DNA from 2 places in the Ligilactobacillus sp. MP3 genome. Region 2 is predicted to be linked to the other one. Evidence: riboswitches for the same ligand, from Rfam matches in the RefSeq annotation. Region 2 holds a riboswitch; the other holds the start of a gene.

Region 1 (9,066 bases), on a different contig from region 2:
AATCTGATTGAAGTCTCAACTTATAAATAACCTAAAAAAATCTCAAGCTGATATTTTAGATACCAGTTTGAGATTTTATTTTTTATACAATTGTCAATTCTAGACACAGGACCAATTTCCTAATTTATGCAAATCCTATTTAGCCCATAAGAAACTTACTAATGCTTTATCAACCTCTTTGCTTTCATGCAATTTGCTATGTTGTCCATATTTTCCACTTATTTTTAATTCTTGATATGACTTCTCACGACTATTTAATAAGTATTTTAAAGATTTTGATGAATTATTGCTTACCCTTCCATCTGACTTATCACCTACGTCGCCATAGATGTTTAGGACATCAATTTGATTCTTAGGATAACTATCTCTAATTGCCAATAATTTCTTATAACTCTGTCTAAAGATATTTGGCTTACCATTTTTATCTAATTTACTTTCACCTAATTTGTCATCCATTCCTAAAATACCATTAAAATGACCAGCAATATCTACTTGCTTTTGAATTTGAGGTAACCTCTTATCTCCACCGTAATTCAGCAAGTAAAACATAATTGACATATTTCCCATTGAATGTCCTACTACATTAAACTTTTTTATGCCATATTTCTTTTGTAAGGCTACCACTACATTTTTCATCCATTTAGCATCTTCGTTATAATTTGCGTTCTTGTTATCTTGATAATTCACTTCGACAATTGGATTTCTTGCATTCTTTTTCATATTTCCTATTAATTCAACTTCACCCTTAGTCGAAATATCAGCTCTGATGATTGTATTAGTTACACCTTTATTTTTAGCATAATTTGCCATTTGTCGTTCCGCACGATAACTACTCCCCCAACCATGAAAGAATAAAGTAGGAACATTTGAATTAATATAATTTTTCTGAGCAGCTTGTACTCGATGAAGTCTTACTCCACAAAATACTATTAATAAAACAGCTAGTAAGACTAACCATGCAGATTTATTTTTTCGTAACACTATACCACCTCAAAGCCTATTATAAAGCTTAGAGCTTACTTCAAGGTAAGAAAAAAGCACATGGAAATTCCATGTACTCTCTAATTGTTATTTCAACAATGAAGCTGCTTCTTCATCAATAATTACTACAACATCAGGATGATTTTGTAGTACACTTGCTGGAACTTCAGGTGTTACTGGTCCTTCAATCATCGCCTTAACTGCTTCAGCTTTATTCTTGCCAAATGCTTCTAATAAAATTGTGTCAGATTTCATTATTGTTCCAATTCCCATTGAATATGCGTATTTTGGAACATCTTCTTCATTGTCAAAGAAACGTGAATTTGCATTAATAGTTGATTGTGTCAATGCCACTTTATGAGTCTTACCATCAAATGATGACCCTGGTTCATTAAAACCAATATGACCATTACGTCCAATTCCTAAAAGTTGTAATCCAACATGATATTCTTCTAACAACTTATCATAGCGCTCACATTCTTGATCAGCATCTTCAGCCATTCCATTTGGTAAAAATGATTTTGCAAATGGCTTAGCATTGAATAAATGTTCCTTCATAAAATAAGCGTAACTTTGTTCATCTTCTGGCTTTAATCCCACATATTCATCTAAATTTACAGAAATACTATTAGAAAAATCAATATCACTTTTTACTAATTCATCGTATGTTGTTTCTGGAGTACTACCTGTAGCTAAGCCGAATACTTTGACTCCATTATCTAAAGCTTCTTTAAATACTTTTAATGCTTCTTTTCCGCCTTCTACTTGATCTTTAACTTTGATTATTTTCATAATAAATACTCCTTCTTTCGTTTTGGTCTATACCAATTATACAACTAATATTTCTTTTTGTAAACTCTTGCATTCATGGTCTATACCATTTATTATTAAGTTGTTACTTAAGTTAATAGAAGTGCGAGTTTATCGCTATTATTTAAAATAAAGGTGGTCAAATATATGAGTACAGTTTTAAAACATGGACTTATCTATACTGGTTCCGAAAAAATTGTAGATGGATATTTACGATTTGATAAACAAATTATCAATGTTGGACCAATGTCTGAATATAAAGCCCAAGTATCTGATGATAAAATTATTGATTTGGAAGGACAAGTTGTAGTTCCTGGCTTTATCGACGTTCATAGCCATGGTGGTTATAGCTTCGATTCCATGGATGGCGATGCTAACCAAATTGATGAAATGGTTAATGATATGGTCCATGAAGGTATTACTACATATTTCGCTACAACTATGACTCAATCTCATGAAAATATTGCGCATGCGATGGTTGGTATTAAAGAAGCCGCTGCAAAAAATCCAGTTATTCAAGGTATTCATCTTGAAGGACCTTTTGTTTCACCTATTTTCAAAGGAGCTCAACCAGAAGAATATATCGAATCTCCTGATATCGATGCTTTCGCTCATTGGAATGAACTATCTGGTGGCATGATTAAATTAGTTACTTATGCTCCTGAAAATGAAAATACTACTGAATTTGAAAAATATTGTATTGAACACAACATCGTATTATCTGTAGGTCATAGTAATGCTACACGTGCTCAAATGAAAAACTCACTTGCTAGTCACGTTACTCATCTATACAACGCTCAACGTGAATTGAAGCATCGCGAACCAGGTGTTACTGGTCATGCTCTTCTCGAAGGAAATATGTACTGCGAAATCATCGCTGATGGATTCCATGTCTTCCCAGATATGATTAAACTAGCTTATGACCTAAAAGGACCAGATAAAATTGAATTAGTTACTGACTCTATGCGTGCAAAAGGTATGCCTGAAGGAGTTTCAGAATTAGGTGGTCAAAAAGTTATCGTTAAAGATAAGCAAGCTCGTCTAGAATCTGGTAATTTGGCTGGCTCTGTATTACAATACCAAGATGCCTTTAAGAATATTATGAAATTTACTGGTTGCGGTATTGAAGATGCTGTGAAAATGTCTTCTGTTAACCAAGCTCGTGAATTTGGATTAACTCAAAAAGGTGCTATTGAAGTTGGTAAAGATGCTGACCTAAACATTCTTGATTCTGATTTAAATGTTGTTAAAACATTTAGTTTTGGTCGTTTATTTGAAAAATAGTTAACTAAAATCCCTACTAAATTACTTTAATTGTAAATTAGTAAGGATTTTTCTAATCATTAATAAAAAGATAGCAATCGATGCATGATCAATTACTATCTTTTCAAATCTATTTAACTGTCCATCCACCGTCAATTGTAAAAACAGTTCCGTGAACATAATCAGCTCTTGGACTTGCCAAGTAAAGTGTCATTTCTGCTACTTCTTTAGGTTTTGCCCATCGTTTAGCTGGTGTGAGTCTGGCTACTTCTTTAGCCATCGCCCCATCTCCAGCAAAATCAGCCGCATTCATCGGTGTATTAATTGCTCCTGGAGCTATACAATTAACTCGAATTCCCTTATCAGCGTAATCATAAGCTAATTGTTTAGTGTATCCAATAATTCCATGCTTTGCCGCTGTATAAGCTGCTCCACCACCACCAGCAACCAATCCTGCAATAGAAGCCATATTTACAATAACTCCATGTTTCTGTTTCAACATTATTGGTAAAATTTCATTAGTCAACAAGAACATACTTTTTAAATTAGTATTAAAAATATTGTCCCATTGTTCTTCACTAGTATCTAAAGTTGGTGCATAATTATCTAGAATACCAGCTGTATTTAATAAAATATCTACAGTTGATAATTCTTTTTTTATTTTTCTTGTCCACATGTGAATATCTTTTTTCTTTCTTATATCCACTTGTTGAAAACTTAAAGTCGGAAATTTTTGCTCTACTTCCTTAATTTCTACACTTTCTTTAATATCAGCTCCATAAATTATTGCTCCTGCTTGTAAAAATGCTTTAGTTTGTTCTAGTCCTATTCCAGAGCTGACACCTGTCATAACAACTACTTTCCCTTCAAATTCTGGATAAAGGTTCATTATTCTACAATCTTCCAATCATCAGCTAATACATCGCAAGAAGTTGGCATAAATTGTGATAAAGCTGGTTCTTCTTTTGTTCTAATCATCAAATATGGGTTAACTTTTTCTCCATTAAGAGTATCATTATCAACTACGAAAATGTATTCCTCAGAGCCACCCCAACCTTCAGTACGAACAGCTTTTTTACCTTTTTTTAATTCTGGTAATACTTCTTCAAAAGTCATAATCTTCCCTCGCTTATCTAGTTAAATCAATACGTTTACTTAAAATCCACATTAAAATTGCACCAATTAACATTGAACCAAATTCACCGATTGCTACAGTGAAATATGTTGGCCAAAATGGTAGCTTACTTACATAATATAATTCCAATGCTACACTCCATGTCATAACAGTACAAATTATAACTGTAATTAAGAGCTTTAATGGGACTGATTTTACATGTTTACTTAATAAATAACTTAGACCCGTCATAACTAATGTTCCTAATGAACCAAAAATGACATCAACGATTCCCATTGGAGACCAAAGATTTGCAATTGCACATCCAATTGTCAATGCCCATATATAACGTTTATTGAAGACTACCAAGTTATTAAATACTTCTGATAGTCTGAATTGAATTGCTCCAAAACTTAAAGGAGCTAAACCTAGTGTTACTGCTGCATATAAAGCTGCCACTAAAGCACCTTTAATCACCGCAATAAGTTTTTCGTGTGATTGTGTATCAACCATATAAATTACCTGCTTTCTAGTTTTTTTAACTGGGATGTTTACGAACCAGTGTGGAAAAGCCACGAAATACAGTATAACAAACTTTTTTGAATAACAAAAGCGACCACAAGAACTATTTAAATTCTCGCAGTCGCTTTTTCTTATGGGTTAATTTTATTTTTTGCAACGTTCTAGGCTCCAATTATTCATTTGACTTTTCTTCAGCTTCTTGAACAGAGGAAGCCTTTACAATTGTATTAGTTACGTGACCATCTTTAACAGTTTCAACTAAATACCACTTCATATGCTTCACCTCCTAAAAATTTAGTAATGCTATCTACAATCAATATGATAACACTTTCACAAGCAATGTTCAAATATTTCTATACCGTTTTCATAACTTTTATTAAATACTTAATAAATTTACTTATCCATTACTTGATTTTAGCTATTCTATATCTTTTGCAATTTAATTTCAACAAAAAAACACTAAAACTTAGGAGTTTTAATGTTTCTTAAGAGTTATTCAGATATAACAGTTTTCCAATCTAAACCAAAACTTATCCCAATACTTTTCTTTCCTGTATAAATAGCTAAAGATATTGGAAGCTCATCTTTTTCAATTTTAGCAGTTGGAAAATTTTCTTGTAACAATTCACATAATCCGTCAAATTGACTATTATTCTCATCGCCCATTAGGGTAATCCGCATCTGATCATTCATACTATGATACTGAGAAATAATTAGCTCTAATACCTCACTATAGGCTTTCTTCTCTCGATAGTGTGTATTTACCATCGCTAATTTTCCGTTCTCATTAAATTTCATCATTGTTAATGGACGCAAAAATAGATTCGACATTGAATTTACACCGTTCGATACATATCCCGTCTTCATTAGTTGATAGATATCAGAAATAAGCATATAAGTGCGATTATTATTTCTTAAATTAATAAGTTGATCTACAACTTGACTAACTGTTTTTCCGGATAAAAGCATTTCACCAGCCAACTCAACCATTTGTCCTTGTAAGGCTCCACTAGAGTAAGAATCAAATACAGTTATCTTTCTATCCGAAGCTTTAGCATATGATAATACAACTTTAGGTAAGCTACTGATTCCGTTAGCTAAAGAAATATACAAGAACTCATCATAACCTTCTTTTTCTAGACTTTCAAAATATTCTTCTAGATAAGCCGTTGATATTGGTTCTAAAACCGGAGTATCAGTCCTTTTGTCTAACATTTTATCTCTTAAATAAGGCGTCATCCCTGTTTTTTCTGGATATCTACTACCTTCAAATTCAATAGACAATTCAATTTGATGAATATTAAGTTCTTTTATCTTATCAACTGTCAGACAAGCTGAAGTATCAGTTAAAATTGCAACTTTCATTTATTTATCCTTTAAATTATTCTATTCAAAAACGACACTACTATTCCATTTTATCATACTTTTTGTTTGTCTTATAACTTTCCTAACCAAGATCCACAATATGCGGCTAGTATTCCACATAACACTGTTAATAATAGATATATAAACATCATTTTTTGCTTGTTATTATTAATAAGTGTTACTAATTCTACTTGGTATGTGGAAAAAGTTGTATATCCACCTAAAAATCCAGTCCCTAGTAATAACAATATGTGACTACTTGTGATTTTGCTGTGTAAAAATCCTAATAATAGGGCTCCAGTTATGTTGATAATAAAAGTTGCCCAAGGAAATACTCTAGTTCTGCTCTTCAATACTTGTGTCATTAGATACCGCACAGATGCACCTAATCCAGCTCCTAAAGCTACTTCTATCATCTTCGATCACCAACTTTTCCTAATTTTATTCCTAAAATCATTCCTGTATATGCTAATAGAAAACCACCTACTACACTTATCAACAAGTAAAAGGTAGCATCAGTAAATGTAGACAAGCCCAAAATATCCACTGTAAATGTGGAAAAAGTTGTGAAAGCTCCTACCATTCCTGTCCCTAGACCTGTACTTAACCAAGCTGGTAATTTTTGCCTTTCAATCACATAATAAGTCAGGAAAGCTAAGCAAAAACTTCCAATCAGATTAACCAAAATAGTTCCCGTAGATGCTAGCTTAAGACCTAACAAATATCTTAACATTCCGCCTATCATCCCAAAGAAAAAGACACTTATTAAAGTGCCTAATTTCACGTTTTGCACCTCAATCATCTCCACTAATTAATCCTTATAGTATAAGTTAGATTTGATTGAATTGCAAAACTATCTCTATTCTACTTCTGCAAGTTTTTCATCTAAGTAATTTGCCATATCTTTTTTAGGATGGAAACCTACAACTTTTTCTTTTGCCACTCCATCTTTAAATAAGATCATCGCTGGAATACTCATAATTTTATATTCCATCGCTAAATCTTGATACTTATCTACATCGACCTTAGCAAATTTTACTTTTCCTTGATAATCTTTTTCCAATTCTTCTAAAACTGGATTCATCATTTTACATGGTCCGCACCATTCTGCCCAAAAATCAACCAAAGTTAGCCCTTCCTTAGTTACATCAGCTAAATCTTTGGGAGTGATGTTTTTAGCCATTTAAATCCCTCATTTCATATAACTTTGTAATTTTATCTTACCACCATCTCGGAGTTATACACAAAATTACTGCTTAATCTATTTTATTATAAACAAATTTATCCACTGCTTCTGCAACCGCATCATGATTATTATCTCGCTTGCAAATATAATCTGCTTTAGATAAAACTTGTTCATTAGCATTTCTAACAGCTACACCAACTCCAGCAGCTTCAATCATTGGCAAGTCGTTACTATTGTCACCAATTGCAATTGTTTCTTCTGGCTTAATTCCTAACATTTCAGCTAATTTCAACATCCCTGTACCTTTATCTGTTGAAATGTTATTAAATTCAATATAACGACCTGAAGAATATGTGGTCTTGAACTTATCTCCAATTTCTTTACGTGCAATCTCATTAAAGGCAAGTCTCTTATCCATATCATTAACATTGATGATAATCTTAGTAATAGGAGTATCTTTTAAGAAATCAATATTAGGTTCTTGTAATTCAGTCCACTCTACTCCACGTGGTTGCAAGTAATCTTTTTCGTCTTGATTGACATTCCACATGTATAATTCATCCAAAGTATAAACGTGGATACAACTTTCTGGATAATATTTCAGACTGATATCAAACAATTGTTTAACAATATCAAAGGCCAATCCTTCAACATGTACTACCTTTAAATCTTTATTTTCAACAATTGCTCCACCGTTAAAACTGATTACATACTGATCTTTAGTTTGATAAATTCCTAATGTCTTCAAATTTTCTTGAACAGAAAGATAACTTCTACCTGTATTCAAAACTACTTTTACTCCATCTTTAATTACTTTTTTGAGAACGGATACATTTTTAGGTGAAATTTCAGCGTCATCATTTAATAAAGTTTCGTCCATATCAATCGCTACTAATTTATACATATATCATTCATTCCTTTGTTTTAATTTAACTTCAATTTATATTGTAACACATTATAGCAAAGAAAAAAGAACCAGCCTAAACCGGTTCTTTTCTATCATCTAATATCCACCATAATAAGTGTTATCATCATTACTATAATTAGTATCTTTGCCTTCTGAGCTGATATTCACATCATTATCACTAGAAAGTGTATTTCCTGTTTTAGCCTTAGATAAACCTAGTGCTTTTCTAAGCTTATTAGTAATACGTTGTTTTTCAGTTGTTGATGCTACTTCGAAAGATTCTCCATTAATCATTTCAGAAGTTCCTTGTAAGAAGTCTGAATCCATATCATGTGTAGCAACACGATACTTAGTTCCTAGTGTTAATAAATCATCAAATGTTAAGTCTGTCTTCATTTGCTTAGAAATAGTACTTAGGAACTTTTGATTAACTAAACTTGTTAACCCTGAACTCTTAAATGCAAGTTTAGTTAATACTTGACGTTGACGTTCTTGTCTACCATAATCCCCAAGTGGATCTTCATGGCGCATGCGAACATATGCTAAAGCTTTCTTTCCATCCATATTTACTTCTTTACCCTTCTTAAAGGTATACCCACCATAGGTAAAGCTAATAGTTGGTTCTACTTTAACTCCTCCAACTGCGTCAATTAATTTTTCTAGTCCACCCATATTGATAGTTGCATAAAAATCAATTGGCACATTTAAGAATTTTTGTACAGTCTTAACTGCTGTTGCTGATCCACCATATTCGTATGCTGAGTTTATCTTACTTGGGAAATAATCTTCATAACCATAAACAGCTACCTCAGTATCACGTGGTAATGATACTAATGTCATCTTCTTGTCCTCAGGATTCAAGACACAAAGTATCATTGTATCTGTTCTTCCTTTAAAACTACGTCCCAAAGCTCCAGT
Region 2 (9,066 bases):
CACCACCTAACCCTGAACTTATCATTAATCCAGATGTTGTATTTTTCTTAACACTCTCTATGTATGATAATGGATTTTGTGATAATTCTACTTCTTTTAATCTGCTAGGGTTTGCTAAACTTTCACTTAGATTAAATATAATAGTTTGTGTAGATAAGTTATTATCTCTATCTTTGTTAATTTTTTTTGCTTCCTTCTCATATTTTTCTGCCATCTCATCAACTTTTTTTCTAGAATAACTTGGATTATCTTCCATAATATTAGTATCAATATTATTTAAAAATTGTTGAAGTGCACCATTGTATTGTGCACCGTACTCTTGATTCCAGAAAGTAGGTTCATTACCATATGAGCTTAACCACGCATTTACTATTGAATTTCCATGATTAATTCGTGTACTGCTACCAAAAATAACAATAGCTAGTAAAATTCCTAATAACCTTGATTTCCAATTTAATTTTTCTTGCGGAAATTTAATCTCACAAAAAATAATAACTCCAGTTAAAATAATAATTCCTATTATTGCTATCCACAAAATAATCTGAGGAATCATCTCCAAAATATCACCATACGCAGATACCATTGTTACTTCTGTAGGCAATATTGGTTCAGAACGATAATATATCTTAATGGCATCTGCTGCTATCGCTATTGTTACAACTATATAAGTAATAATAGAACTTAACCAAAATTTGTTTGTAACTCCATAAAAAAATCTATATATCAAATAGAATAATAAAAGAGTTAGTATCATCATATGTTGCTTTACAAAAAAAGCAAAAAAGAAAATACTTGTATACGTATCACCATCCATATGAGGAGATGTAAAATGTGGAGACATAAAAATAAAAGAACAATATACTAAAATATACAAGATAACAATATTCACTAGATTATGTTTATGATTTTTAATATAGTTAATCATTTTTACAATTGTCTCGCTTATCCATGGAACAATTGTTTTCTCATTATTCAATGATAATTTTTTCTCTAATATATGTTCTCTTTCATCTATTCTTGCTAATAGCCATCCTAAAAAAGCAATTATTATAGTAACTATACAACTCTTAAAAAGTGAAATTTTTAAACTTGTATTACTATTAACTATTTTTTCAATAATAAAATTATCTGAATATATTAATAGTACTAATAATCCCGTATATTCTGGTATCTTTACATTAATCTTTAATTTCTGTCCAACTATAAATATAACTAAAGACATTGCTATAACAGATATTGAAGTTAGTACATTAAAACGATATGCTGTTGAAAGATCGCCATGTATTTTTAAAGAAATATACGGCATAGAAAGTGCTAAAACTACATTTAGTATTACGCTCATACTCATTAAAGTAATAACTTTTTTATTTACATGTAACTTATCTATTTCTACATTTGAACAGACTATTCCTAGTGCCACTAACAAAAAAGCTGTAACAATGTTATTTCCATTACCTAATCCAAAAATATCTTTATTAAAGATGCTTGGTAATGCAAAAAGTATAACATATCCTCCTAAAATAGCTGAAAGCCTGCACTTCTTAAACCAACTCTTTAACTTATCTTTTATTAATAATGCAGATATAGCACCAAGTATAACTGGATAAGTATTTCTAGTAATTGGAAGGACTACATCGTACAGATTTGAGATACTGAAACTTCTAGTCCACAAAAATAATCCTATAAATATCAATAAATTTACTATATAAATATATACATAATTTTTTATAAATTTTATATTTCCTTTTATCTGATAACCCATTAAAATTAGTAATACACCAATAATTACATTAGAAAAATTATTTAATAAACTATATGCAAATAATCTCTTCGAAAATAGATTGTTTTGCAAAAAAGCTGGATTTGCTTGTGTTATTAATAAAGAAAATGTAACAATTATCATAGCTACATATATTTTTAATGCATTACATAATTTTTTTATCAAATTATTCATCTCCTTCTATTACATCTACAATAAATAACTTTCTAATGATAAAATATTTTAAAATTTTGTTTCTTCTGCTAGAAATTAATTCTATAGGCACAAATATATTAAGTTATAAATAAAAACCATAAAAAAATCCACATGTTTTCCTTGGAAGATCAACATGTGGAAGATATCAATATTTAGTTATCTGATATATAATATCCAAGGAAAAACTTAATTACTTGCTTTCCTTGTCTGCTTCGTCGCGTTCCTTTAAGAAGTTAAGTACAGCTTGATGTTGTGCACGACGCTTCTTAATGTTCTTGGAGTTTACAGGACGACGATCATTTGCTACGCCAACATGTGTGTTTTGTGACATTCTTAGTTCCTCCTTTTCAACTCATATACTTGCTTATTTTATCTTAAATTACAAATTATTTCAAGGACTTATCCAAAATTCTTTCTCATGCTGTATGATTTTATGGTATATTTAAGCTAATATATTTCAATCAATAACAAGGAGTTATTATTTATGAAAAGAATCACTTGGATCGATGTATCCAGAGCTATAGGAATGCTCGCTATTATTTTTGCCCATTCTCTAAATTCATATACTGGAAATTACTTCAGCAATATCTTATTTGCAGTCAATGTTCCTATTTTCTTTGTTTTATCTGGTTATCTTCATAAAGATAAATCATATTCTAAAATAATAACAGGTGGATTTTTCAATTTATTACTTCCATATATTTTTACATCATTTATTATGATAGTGATAACTGCTGTCTCACTGCATTTTCACCCAATTTATCTTGGACGCATCGCTGATAGTACACGATATGCAACTCTAGCAGCTTTATATGGAGCAGGGACACCTATCAATAATTTACTTGGAAAGTTCTTTATTCCAGCTATTGGTGCTATTTGGTTTTTATTAGCTATGTTTCTAGCAAATATTTTTTACAGTTTTATTATTAAACTAACTACTAAATATAAGGTATCAGATAATGTAACTACTATAATATTTATAGTTACTACTTTTATCGGCTTTTATATAGCAAAATTTATTCAACTTCCATGGTCTTTAGATGCAGTTTTAGTTAGTCTTATCTTTTATTGGTTTGGATTTTTAATTAAGAAATATAATTTAGTTAATAATGGCAATTTCATCACTTTTATTTTTTCAGTATCTATTTGGTTTGTCACAGCAAAAATTGGTCCTTTTTATCTTAATGTATCTGCTGCAACAAGCTATACAGGTGCTATTATTGGTGGAATCGCTGGTAGTTACGCTATCATGGTATTTTCAAAATGGTTTGCTAATATCTCACCTGAAAATATTACACATATCGTACAAAAATATGGTGAGTTATCATTAATTGTACTCTGTTTCCATATTATAGATATTTCTGCACTTAACATAACAGCCTTAGTTCAACATATTTTCTTACCACATGGAATGCTGATATTTACTATAGCTTTAATCATTTACCGTATCATTTTTACTTATATAGCTATTATTATCGTACCCTATATTCCAATTATTCGTTCATTCTATATGTTTAGAAAATATCCTTTTAAATTTAAATAAGTTCAAAGCTTCAAGAATTCTTTTTATTCTTGAAGCTTATTTATTCCTTCCAATTTCTCACAAACAGCCTTATACTAATTAGGTACATTCATTAAATTCAAGTTTAACTTGGACTGGTTCGTAAACTTCCCAGTATAAAAAACCAAGAATCTCAAAGGAGGTAGGAGAAATGAATGACAGACAAAAAGTTATCATTGATTGTGATCCAGGAATTGACGATAGTTTGGCCTTGATGTTAGCTTTAACATCGCCCAAACTAGAAGTCATCGGTATCACAACCGTTTCCGGTAACGTTCCTTCCGATATAGGTGCTAAAAATGCCCTCAAAATCTTAAATCATTTAAATCGTCTTGATATTCCAGTTTATCAAGGTGCAGCAGCACCACTTAAACGTGACTATGTTGATGCTATGGATACTCATGGTAAAGACGGTTTAGGTGAATCTTATCTACCTGAAATCTCAGGTATTCCTATTCACGATAATGCTAGCAAGTTTATTAATCAGACTCTAGCTGATAATCCTAATCTAACAATTATTGCATTAGGTCCTCTAACCAATATTGCATTAGCTCATCAAGCACAGCCAGATGTTTGGAATAACTGTACTCGCTTTGTTTCAATGGGTGGAAATTTCAAAAGTTTTGGTAATTGCTCTCCTGTAGCCGAATATAATTATTGGTGTGATCCTGATGCTGCTAATTATGTTTATCGACATCTTCCCGTAAAAATCGAAATGATAGGACTTGATGTTACACGAAAAATTGTGCTTACTCCAAATATTTTGGAGCTAATTCATCAAGTTAATCCAGAACAAGCTGATTTTATTCAGAAAATTACAAGATTCTATTTTGATTTTCATTGGAAATATGAAAAAGTTATCGGCTGCGTCATTAATGACCCTTTAGCAGTGGCTTACACCATTTTCCCAGAATTATGTACTGGTTTTGATTCTCATACTGAGATTGAAACTAAAGGTATTAGTATCGGGCAAAGTATCGTTGACGAAATGAATTTTTGGCATAGACCTATCAACAGTCACATTTTGACAGAGGTAGATAACATACGTTTTATGCAAATCTTCTTGCAACGTACCTGTTCAATTGATGCAGAACTTCTGGAAAAAATTTTGCCACAATTAATATCGGAGGAATAATTCATGAAAAAATTATCAACTAAAATCATAACTATCTTAGCTTTATGCATCGCCTTAAATATTGTCGGAAGTAACATTGCTTTACTTTTGAAACTTCCAATTTACTTAGACACTATCGGTACCATTCTAGCTGCGTCTTTAGCCGGCCCAGTTGGTGGCGTTACTGTAGGTGCTTTAACTTCAATCATTGTCGGATTAACAACTGACCTATTTTCACTATATTACTTACCAGTCCAACTTATAATCGGTTTTATCGCTGGCTTAGTATATTCACACTATGCAGCAGATACCTTTAAAAAGTTATGGTGGTTAGCTATTATTATTTCTTTACCTGCTACCCTAGTAAGTTCTGCTATAACATTATTCCTATTCCATGGCATTACTAGCTCTGGATCTGCTATTATCGTACAAATACTGGCTAAATTAGGTTTAAGTAAAGGATTAGCTGTATTCCTTGTTCAAGTTGGAACTGACTATCTCGATCGTTTAGTTGCTATTTATGTCGTTTCACTTGTTTACAAAATCCTAAAGAGTCGTATGTCTTTAGGAGTAACTAAATATTAATTTCTCAACAAGATTAGCATAGACTAATCTTGTTTTTTTATCAAAAAAAGCCGAGTATCCAAACTCGACTTTCATATCTATTAAGATTCAGAAGCACCTGATGTTGCATCTACTTCTGGTTCAGCAACTTTTACTTCTTCTACCTTTGTTTCTGATTCAGAGGCACCTGATGTTGCGTCTGTTTCAGGAGTAGCTACTGGTTCTTCTTTTTTCTCGGAAGCTCCGGATGTTGCATCTATTTTTGCATTTTCATCAGCTACCAATTTTTGACCTGTCATCTTCAAATAAGATTCAACTACTGGCCAAATATCAACTACCCATTCATTAATTCCACGGTAACGACCATCTTCATCATGCATTGCCTTGTAATAATGCATCACATGCTTTTCATTAACCTTATTAATAAAAGGTACTGGCATACTTACAAGATCTGTTTCACCTGTACGTAATGAATGAACTACATGTTTTACACCCTTCAAAGCACGTTCTGGGTGAACCGATTCTAATGGATCCCCAACTTGCTTAGGTTGACGAGGTGCTAACATATCTTTAGGATTTTCATCCATACGATTGTAGTAGATAAATTGGTTATTATCATCAGCAAATGTCAATTCAACTGGCATTGTATTCAAAAACCAGTTAAGTTGGTTAACTGTCAAAAGGCCTCTATCTAACTTAACATAAGTATCACCTTCGACTGCATTAGTCTTAGCTGCAGCTTGTTCTACCCAGTCTTCAGCCTTCATATCTACACCCTTAACAGTTGTATCAATCTCTTGAGATGCAGTTAGGTCTTCTGATTCCCAGTCACCTTTTACATCATTATTTTTCTTCATAGCTTTTAAGACTTTGATCCACTTTAAGAAGTTGCCCATAACACTTTCTAAGAAACTAACAGTTCTTGCTTCTTTTAAGTTACCATTTTCATCAAAAGCTGATTTGACATTTCCTAATAAGAATTCATCCTTTGGCATTACTAAAGCATTTACCCCTGGAGATTCTAAGATTTGACGTAAATCTAATTGTGCTCTACCAGAACCTTGTTCAAAGTAAGAAGCACCTACCAATAATACTGGTTTATCTGCGAATGGATGAACACTAGAAGATAACCATTCAATCACACTCTTTAAAGCAGCTGTAGTTGTATGATTATGTTCAGGAGTTGCAATAATTACACCATCTGCTGCAGAAATCTTCTTATCTAAATATTCTACAGCTGGTCCCATTTCCATTCCTGCTCTAAACATTGGAACATCTCTAATATCAAGAATTTCAATATCAATTGTTTCTTTAAAATGGCTTGCTATGTATAGCATTAATTTACGATTATATGATTCATCGGCAATTGAACCGATAATTCCTACTAATTTCATCTATGACACTCCTTTGACTAATCTTTCCATGAATAGTTTTCTACTTCTTTTCTTTGTTCATCATTAGCATTTGTTAGATGTTTTGAAATATTTGAAAATACTTCAAAGTCTTCAAACAAGCCCTCTAATAATGTAACTTTTTCTTCGTTATTTAAATTTCCATCTTCATCAAATGCTTGCAATGAATGACCTAATAAGAATTCTGAACTTGGCATAATTCTAGCACTCAATTCTGGTGAATCTAAAATTCTGCGTAAATGTGCTTGAGCTCTCGAAGTACCTAAAGTACCGTAAGAAGCTCCAACAATCATAACTGGTTTACCTACAAAAGGATGTCTTGCATAGGATAGCCATTCTAATGCATTCATTAAAACAGCAGGTACTGAATGATCATATTCAGGTGTAGCAATAATCACGCCATCTGCTGCTTCGATCTTCATAGAAATTTCTGCTGCTTTTTCTGGGATAACTCTATCTTTGTTCTTAAAAAATACTGGTAGGTCACTAATATCAACTAATTCTATTTCTGCTTTTTTACTGAAATGGTTCTTAATATATTGCATTAATTTAAGATTGGTAGACTTTAAATCATTAGTGCCGGCAATTCCAACATAGTGGTTCATAAGCTTCAACTTCCTTTAACTAATTAATTATCTTTATAAGTTTATTTTTACACAAAGTCTGTTTCGTTGCAAGCACTTTCAGTTTTATTAAATTATTTTTTGAATCTATAAAATATTTTTATATCTGGCAAAATTAAAAAGCATAAAACCAGTATTTATCTACTTGCTTTACACTTTTATAACTAATTTATTTAGTTTTTAAATTAACATTTAGTTCTGTTGTTGATACTCCAGGAGAACTAATTTTAATTGTGCCAATATTCTCATTCTTGCTATTTTGGGATTTAATCTTTGCATTAGATAGATCTTTATCTAGAGTCAATTCAGCTTTTATTAGTTTAGGATCTGTATTTTTTGCTACCCAAATGTTAGTATCATTTACTTTCAAACTTACTTTTTTGTCTTTCTTAAGAGCCTGAGCAACACTTTTTATATCTTTAGTATTTACTACTTTATCATTATTCATAACTGATTCAATCATTTTGTTAGTTTCAGCAAATTGCTTATTGTAATCCGAAGTATTTAAAACAACTGTTATAACACGTTGTCCGTTGAAAGTACCAGTTCCTACAAAGCGATACCCAGCATCATCTGTAAAACCAGTCTTAAGACCATCTATTGTTCCATTTTTAGGAGCTGCATAACTTCCTTCTAACATATAATTAATATTTTCCATATTATATGTTTGATCGGCACTTATTTTAAAATCAACATTCTTTTGTTTAGTAATATCTATTACTTCTGGGTAATTGTTTACCAAATATTTTGAAATTAATGCAATATCTTTTGCTGAAAATTTATTTTCTTGATTATCGTCCACATTTTTTAACTTTAGTTTACCTAAATCTGAATTGGGTAAACCAATCATATTATAAATTTCAGCATCCGTAACTCCAGCCTCACGGGCTACCTCTTTCATTTTTTCATTAAATGCCTGAACACTTCCAGCATCTGCTAAAGCTAAAGCTTCAGTACTGCCGTCTGCTGACACAATCATCATAGATTCTACCAACGATCTAACGGTATAGCTTTCACCCTCATTTAATTGAACATTAGAAAATTGCCAGTTATTAGCCATATCTGCTACATCTTTGCTTACTTTAATTTTTTGATCCCAGTTTAATTTTTGATTGTGGATATCTTTCATGATAACCGCTAAAGTTAAAATTTTAGTCAACGACGCAATAGGATATTTATTATTAGCATTTTGTTGATACAAAACTTGTCCGGTGCCAGCATCAATCATATACGCGGCTTTTGCATCAACTCTATCAGCTTTTATTTTTTCTAGGCTCCCCATACTAATTATAATTGCCATCCCTAATATGATTAATGTTAACCAATTTCTATATAGTTTCTTCATAAATAATACTCTTCCTCATTAATTGAATTATTACTTAATAATACCTTATATTTATTTCTATTCTGTTAAACTAAGATTGTTTTATTTTTTCACTTCTTAAATTATTCTTATCCACGTTTGTAAATCCAAACTTTTAATATAAGTGGATAAAATTGTTATTATTCTACAACTTATCCACTATTTATCCACAAAAAATGTGTATAAACTACTTATTATTTTTAATATCCGTATGTAATTTCATATTTTTATATATAATTAAGTAGAGATTCTTCACTTATTCACAAAGTTATACACAAAGATGTGCATAACTTTTAAAAAAGACGGATAAAAATTATTATTTTTAATAATTCATCCGTCTTTTATTCTTACTATTTAGCTTCTGCTTTTTCTTTTCGCATAATAGCTGATTTTAACATAAATGGTGCAATAATTGTCGTCAAAACTATTACAATGATTACACTTGAATAAAACT

What was found. A riboswitch is a leader RNA that binds a small molecule or an ion and turns the genes downstream of it on or off. The one in region 2 is predicted to bind preQ1.
Region 1: another riboswitch for preQ1. It lies ahead of NOU10_RS05070 (QueT transporter family protein); the one in region 2 lies ahead of NOU10_RS03885 (nucleoside hydrolase).

The regions. Positions count from the first base shown of each region.
Region 1 is NZ_JANFQI010000005.1:44,541-53,606, reverse strand. Features, by position in the region: gene NOU10_RS05100 (VOC family protein) at 1-30, shown strand, start outside; gene NOU10_RS05095 (alpha/beta hydrolase) at 136-981, opposite strand; gene nagB (glucosamine-6-phosphate deaminase) at 1,069-1,773, opposite strand; gene nagA (N-acetylglucosamine-6-phosphate deacetylase) at 1,939-3,075, shown strand; gene NOU10_RS05080 (3-oxoacyl-ACP reductase) at 3,185-3,943, opposite strand; gene NOU10_RS05075 (DUF2829 domain-containing protein) at 3,943-4,170, opposite strand; gene NOU10_RS05070 (QueT transporter family protein) at 4,184-4,681, opposite strand; PreQ1 riboswitch class I at 4,692-4,736, opposite strand; gene NOU10_RS05065 (DegV family protein) at 5,183-6,055, opposite strand; gene crcB (fluoride efflux transporter CrcB) at 6,127-6,471, opposite strand; gene NOU10_RS05055 (CrcB family protein) at 6,468-6,857, opposite strand; gene trxA (thioredoxin) at 6,915-7,238, opposite strand; gene NOU10_RS05045 (Cof-type HAD-IIB family hydrolase) at 7,312-8,145, opposite strand; gene NOU10_RS05040 (LCP family protein) at 8,245-9,066, opposite strand, start outside.
Region 2 is NZ_JANFQI010000003.1:198,180-207,245, reverse strand. Features, by position in the region: gene NOU10_RS03900 (LTA synthase family protein) at 1-1,954, opposite strand, end outside; gene NOU10_RS03895 (hypothetical protein) at 2,166-2,306, opposite strand; gene NOU10_RS03890 (acyltransferase family protein) at 2,460-3,518, shown strand; PreQ1 riboswitch class I at 3,626-3,670, shown strand; gene NOU10_RS03885 (nucleoside hydrolase) at 3,688-4,671, shown strand; gene NOU10_RS03880 (ECF transporter S component) at 4,675-5,235, shown strand; gene NOU10_RS03875 (NADPH-dependent oxidoreductase) at 5,316-6,608, opposite strand; gene NOU10_RS03870 (NADPH-dependent FMN reductase) at 6,626-7,231, opposite strand; gene NOU10_RS03865 (D-alanyl-D-alanine carboxypeptidase family protein) at 7,419-8,594, opposite strand; gene NOU10_RS03860 (cation:proton antiporter) at 8,963-9,066, opposite strand, start outside.